4 regions of the Bradyrhizobium sp. USDA 4473 genome follow, and region 4 is predicted to be linked to each of the others. Evidence: predicted binding sites of a transcription regulator. Region 4 holds the regulator's gene; each other region holds the start of a gene.
The links. Region 4 encodes LexA, which represses DNA repair genes until DNA is damaged. Its sites were predicted from a motif close to TGTTCNNNNTGTGTTCNG; they were not measured.
Positions count from the first base shown of each region.

Region 1 (3,870 bases), 4.5 Mb from region 4:
CCGAGAACCGCGCCTCGAAATCGTCCGGCACGATATCGGCCGCGAGCACGGCGATCGGATAGGGCCGCAGATGCGCGTTCAGCCCGTCGCGAAAGCGGCCAGGCGGAAAATGCTTGGCGATGTCGCAATGCGCGACCTGGCCGCGCGCATGCACGCCGGCATCGGTCCGCCCCGCGCCATGGACCCGCACGTCCTCGCCGCAGATCGCCTTGACCGCGGCCTCCAGCGCGCCCTGCACGGTCGGCGCGGTGTCCTGGATCTGCCAGCCGGAGAACGGCGTGCCGTCATATTCGATGGTGAGCTTGTAGCGGGGCATCAGTTGAGCCGCGCCGGCGGCTTCAGCGGCGTGCCGCGCAAAAAATCCGCCGCCTTGGTCGGCGTCTTGCCGGCGCGCTGCAATTCGAGGATCCGGATCGCGCCGGCGCCGCAGGCGATCGCGAAGGTGTCGTCGAGCACATCGCCCGGTTGGCCCGAACCCATGGCCAGCTCGCAGCGCAGGATCTTCAGCCGCACCGGCTCGCCTTCGCCTGAAAGCTCGCACCAGGCGCCGGGGAACGGCGACAGCCCGTGAATGTGCCGCAGCACCGCGTGCGCCGGCTGCGTCCAGTCGATCCGCGCCTCGGCCTTCTCGATCTTGGCGGCGTAGGTGACGCCGTCGGCGCTTTGCCTGGTCAACTGCAACCCGCCGCGCTCGAGCCCGGCCATCGCACGCACCATCAGGTCGGCGCCGAGCGGCGCCAGCGCGTCGTGCAGGTCGGACGCCGTCATGCTGTCCGTGACGGCGAGACGCTCGGCCATCGCGATGTCGCCGGTGTCGAGGCCGACATCCATCTTCATCACCATCACGCCGCTCTCGGCATCACCGGCCATGATGGCGCGGTTGATCGGCGCGGCGCCGCGCCAGCGCGGCAAGAGCGAAGCGTGCAGGTTGAAGCAGCCGAGCCTGGGCGCGTCGAGGATCGCTTGCGGCAGGATCATGCCGTAGGCGACGACGACGGCGGCATCCGCGTCATGGGCGCGAAACTCCGCGAGCGCTTCGTCTGTCTTCAGCGTCTTCGGCGTCAGCACCGATATGCCGAGCCGGCGCGCCTCCTGCTCGACCGGTGTCGGCTGCAATTGCAGGCCGCGGCGACCACCGGGCTTCGGCGCACGGGTGTAGACCGCCACAACTTCATGGCCATGGGCCACGAGCTCCAGCAGCGTCGGCACCGCGAAATCGGGCGTGCCCATGAAGATCAGGCGGAGAGGCATGGATCAGGTCTTCCGGGCGTGACAGCGGAGAGCGCGCCTACTCCGCCGCGCGCTTGGCGGCCTTCTCGAATTTCTTGAAGACGCGGTCGCGCTTCAGCTTCGACAGATAATCCACGAACAGCACGCCGTTGAGATGGTCGATCTCGTGCTGGATGCAGGTGGCGTAGAGCCCCTCGGCATCCTCCTCATGCAGCTTGCCGTCGAGGTCGGTGAAGCGCAGGCGCACCCGCGCCGGGCGCTCGACCTCCTCGTAATATTCGGGGATCGACAGGCAGCCCTCTTCGTAGACCGACAGCTCGTCCGAATGCGAAATGATCTCCGGATTGATGAACACCCGCGGCTGCGGCGTGGTCTCGCCGTTCTCGTCGCGCTTGGCGAGGTCCATGGTGATCAGCCGCAACGGCTGCGCGACCTGGATCGCCGCGAGCCCGATGCCGGGCGCGTCATACATGGTCTCGAGCATGTCGTCGGCGAGCTTGCGGATCTCCGGCGTCACCTTCTCGATCGGTTTCGACACCAGCCGCAACTGCTTGTCCGGCAGGATGATGATTTCTCGTAATGCCATGGCGGCGATTTAAGCCGCGGGCCTGATGCGGTCAATGCGTTCAGGAACCCGTTAAGACAGCCTTAACCACGATTCTTCACGCCTGATTAACCAAGAAAATTAGGAAAGCATTTACCATAAATGTTCCCTCTTCGTTCGCATGCGGCCGCGAATCGGCTACAACGGCTGGCATGAACGAGATTCTTCTCATGTTTGGCGACCTTCCGGTCCGCGTCTCCGACGCGCTGATCGGGCTTGGCGCGCTGACGCTGATCCTGCTGTTCGCCATCGCCGTGGTGATCGCCCGCGCCAGCCGGCGTGGCGCGGAACTGGCGATGGCCCAGGCCATCCGCGCCGACGAGCTGGAGGAGCGGCTTGCCGACATGCTGCGCGCCCAGAGCGAATCCTCCGGGCGGGTCGACGCCAAGGTCGATGCCTTCGCGCAGGCGCTCGCCGGGCGCCAGGCCGAGATGGCCCGCGCCGTCAACGAGCGGCTGGATTCGGTGACCCACCGGGTCGGCCAGTCGATGGAACAATCGACCCGCAACACCATGGATTCGCTGCGCGTGCTGCATGAGCGGCTCGGCATCATCGACCACGCCCACAAGAACCTCAACGAGCTCACCACCCAGGTCACGACCTTGCGCGACGTGCTCGCCAACAAGCAATCGCGCGGTGCGTTCGGCCAGGCGCGGATGGAGGCGATCGTCCAGGATGGCATGCCGAAGGGCTCGTTCGAGTTCCAGTACACGCTGACGTCGGGCAAGCGGCCGGATTGCGTCGTGTTCCTGCCCGACCAGCGCCCGCTCTGCATCGACGCCAAATTTCCGCTGGAGGCGATGACTGCGCTGCACGATGCGCGCAGCGACGAGGAACGCAAATCGGCCTGCCAGCGGCTGCGCGCCGACGTGCTCAAGCATGTCAGCGACATCGCGGAGAAATACCTGATCCCGGGCGAGACCCAGGACACCGCGCTGATGTTCGTGCCGTCGGAATCGGTCTATGCCGAGATCCATGACGGCTTCGACGACGTGGTCCAGAAGGCCTATCGCGCCCGCGTCGTGCTGGTGTCGCCGTCGCTGTTGATGCTGGCGATCCAGGTGATGCAGCAGATCCTGAAGGACGCCCGCATCCGCGACGCCGCCGACCAGATCCGCAACGAGGTGATGCACCTCGGCGATGATCTCGGCCGGCTGCGCGATCGCGTGCTCAAGCTGCAAAATCACTTCGGCCAGGTCAACGAGGACGTCAGGCAGATCCTGATCTCCGCCGACAAGATCGAGAAACGCGCCGGCCGCATCGAGGAACTCGACTTCAGCAAGGCCGAGACCCCGATCGAGGTCCCCCGCTTCGTCAAGCCCGCCGCCGCCGACCTGTTCCCCAGCCCGCGCAAGCTGCAGGCGGGGGAGTGATTGTAGTTTTAGAAGTTGCTTGGCGCGCTCGCGCCATCCAATCGGTGTCATCGCCCGGCCTCGACCGGGCGATCCAGTATCCCAGAGGCGGCAGTTTGGGGCGACGCAGCTACTACGTCTACATCCTCCCCAGCCACATCGGCGGCACGCTCTATATCGGTGTGACAAATAACCTCACTCGCCGCGTGGGCGAGCACAAGCTGAAACTCATCAAGAGCTTCACCGAGAAATACGATGTGGTGAAGCTTGTCTACTTCGAGCAGTTCGATGATCCTGATAACGCGATCAAGCGCGAGAAGCGGTTGAAGAAGTGGAATCGAGCCTGGAAGGTTCGTCTGATCGAACAGCACAACCCAAATTGGGAAGACTTGTATCCGGGAATTGCAGGTGTCTAACTATGCGTCATGCCCCGCGAAGGCGGGGCATCCAGTACGCCGGGACGACGGTGGCTGGACGGAATCGTCACGGAGTACTGGATCGTCCGCCTTCGCGGACGATGACCTCACGATGGGATAGATGACCGCCCCCGACGCCACAGCCATGCCGGAAAAAACCACCCCTCCCGCCACCTCCTGGCGCGACAGTTTTGCGGTGTATCTGCAGCCGCGGGTGCTGATCGTGCTGCTGCTCGGCTTCTCCTCGGGGCTGCCGCTGGCATTGTCG
Region 1 covers NZ_JBSSGE010000001.1:1,064,757-1,068,626, forward strand. The annotation lists gene truA (tRNA pseudouridine(38-40) synthase TruA) at 1-316, opposite strand, end outside; gene fmt (methionyl-tRNA formyltransferase) at 316-1,251, opposite strand; gene def (peptide deformylase) at 1,289-1,816, opposite strand; gene ACVW17_RS04985 (DNA recombination protein RmuC) at 1,987-3,207, shown strand; gene ACVW17_RS04990 (GIY-YIG nuclease family protein) at 3,303-3,602, shown strand; gene ACVW17_RS04995 (AmpG family muropeptide MFS transporter) at 3,724-3,870, shown strand, end outside.
Region 1: ACVW17_RS04985 (DNA recombination protein RmuC) is a predicted target of LexA. The motif match lies at 1,938-1,955, and genes of this name have one in related genera.

Region 2 (3,870 bases), 1.5 Mb from region 4:
CTTGCGCGGGCTGATCGGGGCATCGCCCCGCCCGAGCGCGTGGCCGAGCAAGGTGGTGAAGGCGGCGCCGAACCGCGCCGAGATCTCGTGCGGCGCGCGCGCGGCGACATCGCCGATGGTCTTCAACCCGGCGCGGCGCAGACCGGTGGTCACAGCGGCATCGGCACCGAGCGCCGACACCGGCAGCGGGCCGACCGCTTGCGCCTCCTCGCCATCGGCGACAATCTTGCCCGAGGCGTGACGCGTCAGCGTGCGCGCCGCGATCGAGGTGCCGGCAATCGCGGCACTGACGGCAAAGCCGCGCCGGCTCAGCGCATGAGTCACGATTTGCAGCAGCGCCCGCTCGCCGCCGAACAGATGCGCACAGCCGGTGATGTCGAGGAACAGGCCGTATGGCGCGTCGAGCGCGACCAGCGGCGTGAAGCGGTCGCACCAGTCGGCGATGTCGTTCAGCGTCTTCAGATCGGCGGCCGGATCGGCATCATAGACCGTGAGCTCCGGGCAGATCGCCCGCGCATTGGCGAGCGGCAGCCCGACCGACAGCCCGGCGCGCACCGCGGCCTCGTCGATCGCATGCAGCAGGATGGCGTTGTGGTCTTTTGCGACGACGACGCTGGGGAGGTCCGCTTGTTTCGCCTCGTTCGTAAGGGACGCATGAGCGGATGGGTTCCCTCCCCCCTTGCGGGGGAGGGTGAGGGAGAGGGGTGAGCCCCACGGGCGGTGCTCGTGGCTACCCCTCTCTCCAACTTCGAGAGCGAGCTTCGGACCTCGCAAGGGGGGAGAGAGCCCTTCCAATGTGCTCACCTCACTTGAAGATCGGCTCAGCTCGCTTGCAACCAGCTCAGCTCGCGAGGCGATGTCCTGCGCGAGCTTGCGCTTGATGCGGTCGATGGGCAGGCGTGGCAGCCACAGGCTGAGGATACGCCGACGGTTCGCTGAATTGGCACTCATCACATTTCCATTCCATGATCCATCGCCCGACCGGGCCATGACGGTTGCGCACCAGTTCGGCCTCGACGCGCGGCGCGCCCCAGGCGCTTGCGGCGTGGCCGGGCGGCGAATGCGCCGCGCGCACGATCCAGCGCGTCTCCGCGGTCGAGGGGATTGGCGTCGCCGCGATCCGCAGCACCAGCGCGGTGACGCCGGAGGCTTGCGCGGCCAAAGTCAGCTTGCGGCTGGCGACGAGATCGAGCTGGCGCGCCTGGCCCCAGATTTCGAGCACGACCGCGCCGAGCGCATCGCAGGCCAGCGCATCGGCCGCGGTGCGCAGGGCGCCGTCGACATCGGCGGCACGCACCGTGACCAGAAGGCGCGGATCGAGGCCGAGCTCGGCAAGGCCGCGCATCGACAGCGCGCCGTTCTCGCGATCGGAAAAATCCTGCCGCACCCAGACCAGGGGCTTGCGCGTCGACACGCGTCCGGCAAGCCCCGCGATGAAGCCGGTCGCAGCACCGCTTTGATGGCCGGCGGCGAACACCTCGTGCAGCGCGGCCGGCGCAAGCCCGCCGCGCAACATCGCGTCCGCGCTCGTGTGGCCGAGCGCGACGCGGTTCGGCATCGCCGCCTCCGATGCCGCCTCGATGCGCGCGATGCTGCCGCGCAGAGACGCAAGCGTACCCATGCGTGCGCCATTCATATGCGCCGCTCCTTCCCAACCAAAATTTGAGGCCGTCACTGATCTGAACAGAGAACCAGGGACTGGCCCATTTGTTCATGATATGTTCTAATATAAAGCTAACAGGGCCCGCGGAGTCAATCGGATTGGTGAGCCCATCGATTCATCAGTGGAATCAATGGGATTCAGCAGCCGAACAGCGGCCGCAGCCGGATCGCTCGCAACGTCGGGCGCGGAAGGCCCCGAAAATGGCGGCGTGACGGAAATGGAGCAATCGCATGCGTATCATCGTGCTCGACAACGACACCGATTTCGAGGGCTGGCGCAAGGCCGCGCGGCGCCTGGCGACACATGACGTGCAGCCCGCTGAGGTCACATGGACCATACGCCGCGACGACGAATTGTCGTCGGCCGCCTGCGCGAATGAATGGCCTGACACGCCGCAGGCGCAGTTCAGCGTGTCGGCCAAATTCGTCGAGCTCGCAAAGGCCGCGATCCTGCATCGCGACGATCGGCGCTTCGCCCTGCTCTATCGCCTGCTGTGGCGGCTGCGCAGCCACCACGATCTGCTCGGCGCGACCGCCGATCCCGACGTCGCCGAGGTCCACGCGATGGCGCGCGCGGTCTATCGCGACATCGACCGGATGCACGCGCAGCTCCGCTTTCGCGAGATCGGCCGCGAGCGGACGGCGCATTACGTCGCCTGGTTCGAGCCGGAGCATCACGTCGTCGAGCTCGCCGCGCCTTTCTTCGCCGGCCGTTTCGCCGACATGCCGTGGTCGATCCTCACGCCCGACGTCTGCGCCCATTGGGACGGGCACGCGATCTCGATCACGCCGGGCGTCGCCAAATCCGAGGTGCCGAGCGAGGACCGGCTCGAGGAGGCCTGGCGGCGTCATGACAACAGCTTCTCCAATCCGGCGCGGCTGAAAGTGATGGAGATGCCGCAGGCCAATTGGAGGAACCTGCCGGAGGATTCGATCATTAAGCCGCTGATCGAAGACGCCATGCGCATGACCAGCGGCCCCTTCGTCGCACGCAGGGCGGCCGAGCCGCAGCAGCCTCAGGATCAGCCGATGCCTCGCAAGCCGACTGCAAACAAACAGGCCCACGACACGATTGCCGCCTTGCGCGACGAGGCCGCCGCCTGCCGCGCCTGCCCGCTGTGGAAGGATGCGACGCAAACCGTGTTCGGCGAAGGACCGCAAAGCGCAACGCTGATGCTGGTCGGCGAGCAGCCCGGCGACAAGGAGGATCTCGCCGGCCACCCCTTCGTCGGACCGGCCGGGCAGTTGCTCGATCGCGCGCTCGGGGAAGCCGGCATCGATCGCCGCAAGGTCTACATCACCAATGCGGTGAAGCACTTCAAGTTCGTGCCGCGCGGCAAGATCCGGCTGCACCAGAAGCCGAACACGCCGGAGATCCGCGCCTGCCGTCAGTGGTATGAGCGCGAGCTCGCCGCCATCAAGCCGGAACTCGTGGTTGCGCTCGGCGCCACCGCAGCGCAAAGCGTGCTCGGCAAGATCACGCCGATCAACAAGAACCGCGGCCATCTGATTAACCACGACGCCACCAAGGTGCTCGTCACCGTGCACCCGTCCTATCTGTTGCGATTGCCCGACGAGAAAGCCAAGGCGCTGGAATATCAGCGCTTTATCGGCGACCTGAAAATCGCCGCGGAACGGTTGCGCAATTCGGCCCGCGCGGCCTGAGTTCCACCGGTTTGTGGAACCACACTTCAACGTGAAATTGTTCTAAGCTGCAAACAAATACCTACAACCTTTAATTGATCCGTGGTACTGTGACATGTTCCGCAGGTAATCGGGCGTCATGTTCACGCCATGGCGTACCCCGAGGCGGGCGCGCCGCGCGGTTTGCTAGCCCCGATCGTGCGGCGCGCCACCTCATCTCGCTATTCGTCCCTCTCGCTCGCTTCCAGTCCGCACCGGATTCCTGGTGACGCGGAGTCTTGACGACTTAGATTCCAGGCGACTTGAAATACAGGCGTGCTGAAATCCAGATGTGCTGGCCACGTGGCCCCACGTCTCTCCGGCGACGTCCTCGCCTCCCTCAATTGCCTCACCTCGCGAAATCGGACGGTGAACTCCGTCGTGATCGGTGGTCGTCTATTGCTGAAGATTGCCACGAGGCCGCCAAGGCGCGTGAGCCATCAATGCGTTGCACATAAACTCCGCTCGATATCCACGGCCGCAGACGAACGCCTCATTTCACGGCCCGATTTCAATTGCCTGTCA
Region 2 covers NZ_JBSSGE010000001.1:7,095,111-7,098,980, forward strand. The annotation lists partial or broken gene ACVW17_RS33425 (Y-family DNA polymerase) at 1-618, opposite strand, end outside; gene ACVW17_RS33430 (ImuA family protein) at 842-1,636, opposite strand; gene ACVW17_RS33435 (UdgX family uracil-DNA binding protein) at 1,894-3,327, shown strand.
Region 2: ACVW17_RS33430 (ImuA family protein) is a predicted target of LexA. The motif match lies at 1,709-1,726, and genes of this name have one in related genera.

Region 3 (3,870 bases), 2.8 Mb from region 4:
AGACGGCCTGCAGAGCTGCAGCGATGGTTAGCGCGCAAGGTTACCGGCAGCGCAATGCGCTGCACCAACACGCCTGTTCACGTCTTCGAGAGCTTAGCCTTAGTCCTCGTCGCCATTGCCGCCGAACAGGCCGAACTGCGAAGGGTCGCGGTTCGGCTCGGCGAGGCCGAGATGGCGGAAGGCGTGCGAGGTCAGCAGCCTGCCGCGCGGAGTGCGCTGCAGATAACCGCACTGGATCAGATAAGGCTCGATGATGTCCTCGATCGCATCGCGCGGCTCCGACAGTGCCGCCGCCATGGTCTCGACGCCCACCGGCCCGCCGCCATAGTTCAGCGCGATGGTGGTGAGATAGCGCCGGTCCATCGCATCGAGCCCGGCGCTGTCGACCTCGAGCGCGCTCAGCGCGCGATCGGCGATGCCGCGATCGACGGAATCGGCGTCGGCAGCGGAGGCGAAATCGCGCACCCGGCGCAGCAGGCGGCCGGCGATGCGCGGCGTGCCGCGGGCGCGGCGCGCGATCTCGTTGGCGCCATCGGGGCTCATGCCGATGTTGAGCACGCGGGCGCCGCGGGTGACGATCTTCTCCAGCTCCTCAACGGTGTAGAAATTGAGCCGGATCGGAATGCCGAAGCGGTCGCGCAAGGGATTGGTGAGCAGGCCGGCGCGGGTCGTCGCGCCGACCAGGGTGAATTTCGACAGCTCGATCTTGACCGAGCGCGCCGCGGGGCCTTCGCCGATGATCAGGTCGAGCTGAAAATCCTCCATAGCCGGATAGAGCACTTCCTCGACCGCCGGGCTGAGACGATGGATCTCGTCGATGAACAGCACGTCGCGCTCTTCGAGATTGGTGAGCAGCGCCGCGAGATCGCCGGCTTTCGCGATCACCGGGCCCGAGGTGGCGCGGAAGCCGACACCGAGCTCGCGCGCCACGATCTGCGCCAGCGTGGTCTTGCCGAGGCCGGGGGGACCGACGAACAGCACGTGATCGAGCGCCTCGCCGCGCTTCTTGGCGGCCTCGATGAAGATCGAGAGATTCTTGCGCGCCTGCGCCTGCCCGACGAACTCGGTCAGCGACTGCGGACGCAGCGCGGTGTCGCCGACATCGTCGGAGCGGCGTTCAGGCGAGACCATGCGCGAGGGCGGGTTCACTTCGACAATTCCTTCAAGCCCAGCCGGATCAGCTGCGCGGTCTCGGCTTTCTCGCCGGCGCTGCGCGAGGCGGCGGCGATGGCGGCGGCGGCCTGCGGCTGGCCGTATCCGAGATTGACCAGCGCGGAGATCGCATCCGTCACCGGGCGCGGCGCGCGGTTGTTGTCGATCGCGCCTGACAGCTGCACCACCGCGGGATCGACATCGGCAAAGCCCGGCGCCTTGTCCTTCAATTCGCTGACGATGCGCTCGGCGACCTTCGGCCCGACCCCCGGGGTGCGCGCCACCGCCGCCCTGTCGCGCAGCGCGATGGCGTTGGCGAGGTCGGTCGGCGGCAGCGTGCCGAGCACCGCAAGCGCGACCTTGGCGCCGACGCCCTGCACGGTCTGCAGCAGGCGAAACCATTCGCGCTCGTGATCTGACCGAAAGCCGAACAGCTTGATCGCGTCCTCGCGGACATAGGTCTCGATCGACAGCACCGCCGCGCCACCCGGCGACGGCAATGCCTGCAGCGTGCGGCTCGCGCAATGCACCTGATAGCCGACGCCGCCGACGTCGAGGATCACGTAGTCCTCGCCGTAGGAATCGATCAGCCCCTTCAGCTTGCCGATCATCGCACGCCCCCGCTTTCGCATCCGTCGGTAAGGGACGCACCGGCGGACGGGTTCCCTCCCCCCTTGCGGGGGAGGGTTAGGGAGAGGGGTGCCGCTGGCTCCGTTGTCCGACGCTTCGCGCGAACAACGTTTGCACCGCGCTCAATTGGCTCGCGAACTTCATTGATACATCGTCGTCGCACATCACTGGTCGGAGCGCCGGGCTTACCCCTCTCCCCAACCTTCCCCCGCAAGGGGGGAGGGAGCCTGAACAGCGTGCCCTCCTCACATTGCAGGATCATAGGTTCGCCACCCTGAGCCGCAGCGCGGTGCTCTGGCGGTGATGGGCGTGGGTGATCGCGATCGCGAGCGCGTCGGCGGCATCGGCGGATCGCGGCTCGGCCTTCGGCAGCAGGATCTTCAGCATCACCTGGATCTGGTTCTTCTCGGCGTGGCCGGCGCCGACCACGGTCTTCTTGACCTGGTTCGGCGCGTATTCGGCGACCGAGATACCGAACATTGCGGGCGCCAGCATGGCGACGCCGCGCGCCTGGCCGAGCTTCAGCGTGGCGACGCCGTCCTTGTTGACGAAGGTCTGCTCGACCGCGGCCTCCGCCGGCCTGAAGTCGCCGAGCACGGCGGCGAGCCCCTCATGGATCGCCAGCAGACGGCTCGCCAGCGGCAGATCGTCCGGCGGCTCGACCGAGCCGCAGCCGACATAGACCAGACGGTTGCCTTCGGTCTCGATCACGCCCCAGCCGGTGCGGCGGAGGCCGGGATCGATACCGATGATGCGGACGGGAGAGCGAATCGGCTGCGCTGTCATGCGGTAGTGATACCGCCTGGCCTGCGAGAACGAAACACAAACGGCGGTCCATCCCCGGCTCTGTCGCGGCCGGCCCGCTGATCATTCCGCCTCTGCTCGTCATCCCCCGCGAAAGGGGGGATCCAGTACGCCGCGGCTTATCGGCTCAAGTACTACGGCCTCTGGAATACTGGATCGCCCGGTCGAGGCCGGGCGACGACAGCGGAGAAAGCGGCCTCAGCCGCCCATCTTCGCGAGCAGCGCGTCGGACACCTCGAAATTGGCGTACACGTTCTGGACGTCGTCGTGCTCGTTGAGCAGGTCCATCAGCTTCAGCAGCTTCTCGCCGGTCTCGTCGTCGACCGCGACGGTGTTCTGCGGCTTCCACGTCAGCGCCGCCTTGCGCGGCTCGCCGAACTTGGCTTCCAGCGCTTTTGCCACGTCGCGGAAAGAGTCCTGCGAGGCGTAGACCTCGTGGCCGGCCTCGCTGGAGACCACGTCGTCGGCGCCGGCCTCGATCGCGGCATCCAGCATGGCGTCGTCGGAGGCGACCTTGGCGTCGTATTCGATGATGCCGGTGCGGTCGAACATGAAGGCGACCGAGCCGGTTTCGCCGAGATTGCCGCCCGACTTGGTAAAGAACGAGCGGATGTCGGAGGCGGCGCGGTTGCGGTTGTCGGTCAGCGCCTCGACGATCACGGCGACGCCGCCGGGGCCATAGCCCTCGTAGCGAATCTCGTCATAGTTCTCGCCCTCATTGCCGGCGGCCTTCTTGATGGCGCGGTCGATATTGTCCTTGGGCATGTTCTCGGCGCGGGCCGCGACCACGGCGGCGCGCAGCCGCGGGTTCATCGCCGGGTCCGGGGTGCCGAGCTTGGCCGCCACGGTGATTTCGCGGGCCAGCTTGCCGAAAAGCTTCGACTTCTGGGCATCCTGCCGGCCCTTGCGGTGCATGATGTTCTTGAATTGGGAATGGCCGGCCATGCGACGTCTCTTCGGAGCTTAGGGTCTGAACGGGGATGGAAAACGCGGCCTTATAGGCCCCTCACGGTCAAAATCAAAGGATCGGCGAGGCCATCCGGCGGAGGAATACTACCGCATGCCGGAATATGAGGCACTTGTTAACCATGACTTCATGCCCGGATGCGAGGATCGCGCCCGTCCCGCCGCAACTTTCCAATAGCCCGCAAAAGAGCTCCCATGGCGTTCGGTTTGTTTCGCAAGCAAGTGCCGGAGCCGGCCGCGCCGGCCGTCGCGCCGCAGGTTCCGGCTGAAGCCGCGACCGCGACTGATTCGGCCCAGGATTCGTCCAAAGATTCGTCC
Region 3 covers NZ_JBSSGE010000001.1:2,779,532-2,783,401, reverse strand. The annotation lists gene ruvB (Holliday junction branch migration DNA helicase RuvB) at 100-1,149, opposite strand; gene ruvA (Holliday junction branch migration protein RuvA) at 1,146-1,763, opposite strand; gene ruvC (crossover junction endodeoxyribonuclease RuvC) at 2,041-2,568, opposite strand; gene ACVW17_RS13020 (YebC/PmpR family DNA-binding transcriptional regulator) at 2,785-3,531, opposite strand; gene ACVW17_RS13015 (methyl-accepting chemotaxis protein) at 3,748-3,870, shown strand, end outside.
Region 3: ruvC (crossover junction endodeoxyribonuclease RuvC) is a predicted target of LexA. The motif match lies at 2,594-2,611, and genes of this name have one in related genera.

Region 4 (3,870 bases):
GGCAATTCGAACAGGCCGAGATGGTATTCGTCGGAATCGGGGCCGGCGTCGGGCTTCTTGACGAGGGTGAAGGACGCCTCGGGGAATTGCTGCCAGACCTTCAGGTCGTCAGCCGTCACCGTCAGCCAGCCGAACCGGAACATGTAGCGGCCCGGCTCCGTGACGCGTCCAGCCTTTTGCCATGTGACCTTTTCGACCACCGAGCAGGTTTCCGTAAGTGCACGTCCTCTGCGCCTGATGATGCGCCAAGGCGGCCGCCGACGGAAATCTCCTGCCGCGCCCCGGAACCCGACGTCCGGGGTCGCTCGAAATCGTTTCGGTCACTCGCCGCCGGGTCATCCTGCGGCGACGATGCGTTCAACCCAAAAACAGCGACGCAAATGCGGAGGGCCGCCGCTCCACAACCTTCGGCTTCTGCGCGACCGGCGGATGCAGTGCCGGCAATTGCAGCACGCTGACGCGCTGTCCCTCGACGAGCTGGGTCACCAGCACATGGCTGCCGTCGGGGAATTCGACCGCATCATGATGGCGATCCGGCACGTCGGGCTCGACTTCGTTGAACACGCCGACGCGGAAATTCAGCGTCTTGGTCCAGATCCAGCGGCTGTCGTAGCGAACGTTCTCGGCGAAAGCGAGCTCGGTGCCCGGCAGCATGCAGACCGCGACAGTCGGATCGTTCTCCGACGCAAAGCCGCGGGTCGACGTGCCGCGGAAGGTCGTGGTGATCAGCGTCTCTCCGACAATGGCGGGGCGCGATGCCACGGCGTGCAGACTATAGTCACACATCGGATGGCTCCTCAAATGGAGGTAGCGACCCGTGCCTCTCCTTGAGGCATAGGGCCTCTACCAGAGTGGACGATAGCGAACGAGTGTCAGCTCGTTTCTGGGCGATTGTACGACTCGCCCGAGACCGCCTCAATCACAAACACGCGACACTGCGTGAGAGGTATCGGAGCGCATCGAGCAGGCCGCATGCCGCGCTATCTTCCAAGGAACGATCCGATCTGTCGCTCGTTCCTCGCCGCCGCAAGTATTTGCCTCGCCGCCGCAACTATTTGCAATTCAGTACTTGCGATAGAGCCCGATCAGCTTGCCCTGGATGCGGACCCGGTTCGGCGGCAGGATGCGCACTTCATAGGCGGTGTTGGCCGGCTCCAGCGCGATCGAAGCGCCGCGGCGGCGGAAGCGCTTCAGGGTCGCTTCCTCCTCGTCGATCAGCGCCACCACGATGTCGCCGGTGTTGGCGACGTCGTTGCGCTGGATCAGCGCCATGTCGCCGTCGAGAATGCCGGCATCGACCATCGAGTCGCCGCGCACCTCCAGCGCATAATGCTCGCCGGAGCCGAGCATGTCGGGCGGCACGCTGATGGTGTGGCTGCGGGTCTGCAGCGCCTCGATCGGCGTACCGGCAGCGATCCGGCCCATGACCGGGACCGCGACCGGTCGATTGCCGTCATCCTCGGCGATCGGCGGTGTAGAGGTGCGCTTGCCGAGGGTGCCTTCGATGACGCTCGGGGTGAAGCCGCGTCGGCCGTTGCCGCCGCCGGCCGACAGCTCGGGCAGCTTGATGACTTCGATGGCGCGGGCGCGGTTGGGCAGGCGGCGGATGAAGCCGCGCTCCTCCAGCGCAGTGATCAGGCGGTGGATACCGGACTTCGAGCGCAGGTCGAGCGCATCCTTCATCTCGTCGAAGGAGGGCGGGACGCCGGCCTCTTTCAGACGTTCATTGATGAAACGCAGAAGTTCGTACTGTTTGCGCGTGAGCATCTCGAGTATTCCCCCGGTTGATAGCGTCGTTCGATTCCGAGACTCTTCGGTGGGATCTGCAGACCGGGCCTGACCAAGGGAGCATGGTGCTTGCTGCAAGCGCTCCTGGGCGGCCTCCCGATTGTAGACACCAGTACTCGAAACAAATCATGAACGGACACTATATGTTCGATATGTGTTCCGCAACCACTTAATTTCCGGTGAACACGCCCGGCGGCGCACAATCGCCGCGGTGAGAAAACCCTATTCGGGCAGCATCAGGATCTCGCATTCGCTGCCGGCGACGGCGGCCGGCGCAAACGGCGGACGCACGAGAAGTGCCCGTGCCGCAGCGAGATTCCCGAGCAGCGAAGAATCCTGCTGCATCACGGGCGTTGCGATCAGCGTGCCGTCGTCGCGCGTCTCGAGACGCGCGCGCAGATAGTCCTCGCGCTGGTCGTTGGCAGCGAGGTCGCGGCCGAGCAAAGCGGTCGCGCGGCGATGATGAATCGCTTTTCGGCCGCTCAGCGCCCGAATCAACGGCACCAGAAACAGGAAGGCGCAGACATAGGACGACACCGGATTGCCGGGCAGGCCGATCACCCGCATCGCCCCGAGCCGGCCATGCATCATCGGCTTGCCGGGCCGCATCGCGATCCGCCAGAACGCCATCGCGACGCCCTCGGCCTCCAGCGACCGCTTGACCAGGTCGTGGTCACCGACCGAGGCGCCGCCGGTCGTGATCAGGATGTCGGCTCCGGTGTCGCGGGCCCGGCGGATGCCGGCCGTGGTGGCCTCAACCGTATCGGCGGCAATCCCGAGATCGATGGTCTCGGCGCCTTCGGCACGCGCCAGCGCCCGCAGCGCATAGCCGTTGGAATAGACGATCTGGCCGGGTCCGGGCTGCGAGCCCGGCATCACCAGCTCGTCGCCGGTCGCCAGCACCGCGACCTTCGGCCGGCGATGCACGGCGACTTCCGGATGGTTCATGGCGGCGGCCAGCGACAGCGCGCGGTCGGAGAGGCGGCTGCCGGCGGCGAGCAGAACGTCACCCTCGCGGAAGTCGACACCGGCGGGGCGGATGTGCCGTCCAACGGCGGCAGCCTCGGTGATCGTGATGTGGTCGCCGTCGACGGCGGTGTCCTCCTGGATGATGACGGCGTCGGCGCCGTCGGGGATCACGCCGCCGGTGAAGATCCGCACCGCTTCGCCTGAGGCGACCGTGCGCTCGAACGGCCGGCCGGCGGCGACTTCGCCGATCACCTTGAGCCGCGCCTTCAGGTCAGCCGCATCGGCGGCGCGCACCGCATAGCCGTCCATCGCCGACATCGGCTGCGGCGGCTGGGTGCGCCGCGCGGCGAGGTCGCGTGCCAGGGTGCGGTGATAGGCGGCATCGAGCGCGACCATCTCCTCCGGCAGCGGTTCGGCGCCGGCCAGGACGGCGGACAGGGCATCGGCAACCGGCATCAGGGCCACGCTCGGAGCTCCTCAAGTCCAGGGTTCAAATACCGAGCGCGGTCAGCGCCCTTGCCACGTCATCCGTCGATGTCACGTGGACGGCATGAAGGCCGCGCGCCCGCGCGCCTTCGATATTGGCGGCCAGGTCGTCGAAGAACAGGATCCGCGACGCCGGCACGCCGATGGCTTTTACCACATGATCGTAGGCCGCGGCGTCGGGTTTCCGATAGCCGATGCTCGAGGACAGGAACACGGTGCGGAAATGGCTCAGCAACTCGGCGTGGACAACCGAGAAATGCGCGACATGGGCCGGATTGGTGTTGGAGAACGCATAGAGCGGCATCCGCTTCGCCGCGGCCGCGAGCAGGGGGGCGATATCGGGCATCTCGCCGGTGAAGATCGCATTCCAGCCTTCGAGGAACTGGGCGTCCGTGAGGTCGATGCCGAGCGTCCGGCGCAGGTTTTCGAAGAACGCCGCATCGTCGATCCGGCCGATCTCGTGATGCTTGAAGCTGTCGTCGACGACAAAGCGCGTGGCGAGGTCGGACGGCGCGCAGCCGGCATGCTGCGCCCAGTGCGCCATCACCTTGTCAAAGTCGATGTCGAGCACGACGCGGCCGATATCGAACAGCAGCACGTCGACGGAATCGGGGAGGGGGTGCGAGG
Region 4 covers NZ_JBSSGE010000001.1:5,593,075-5,596,944, forward strand. The annotation lists gene ACVW17_RS26390 (hypothetical protein) at 1-200, opposite strand, end outside; gene ACVW17_RS26395 (hypothetical protein) at 358-786, opposite strand; gene lexA (transcriptional repressor LexA) at 1,063-1,767, opposite strand; gene ACVW17_RS26405 (molybdopterin molybdotransferase MoeA) at 2,011-3,222, opposite strand; gene ACVW17_RS26410 (HAD family hydrolase) at 3,248-3,870, opposite strand, start outside.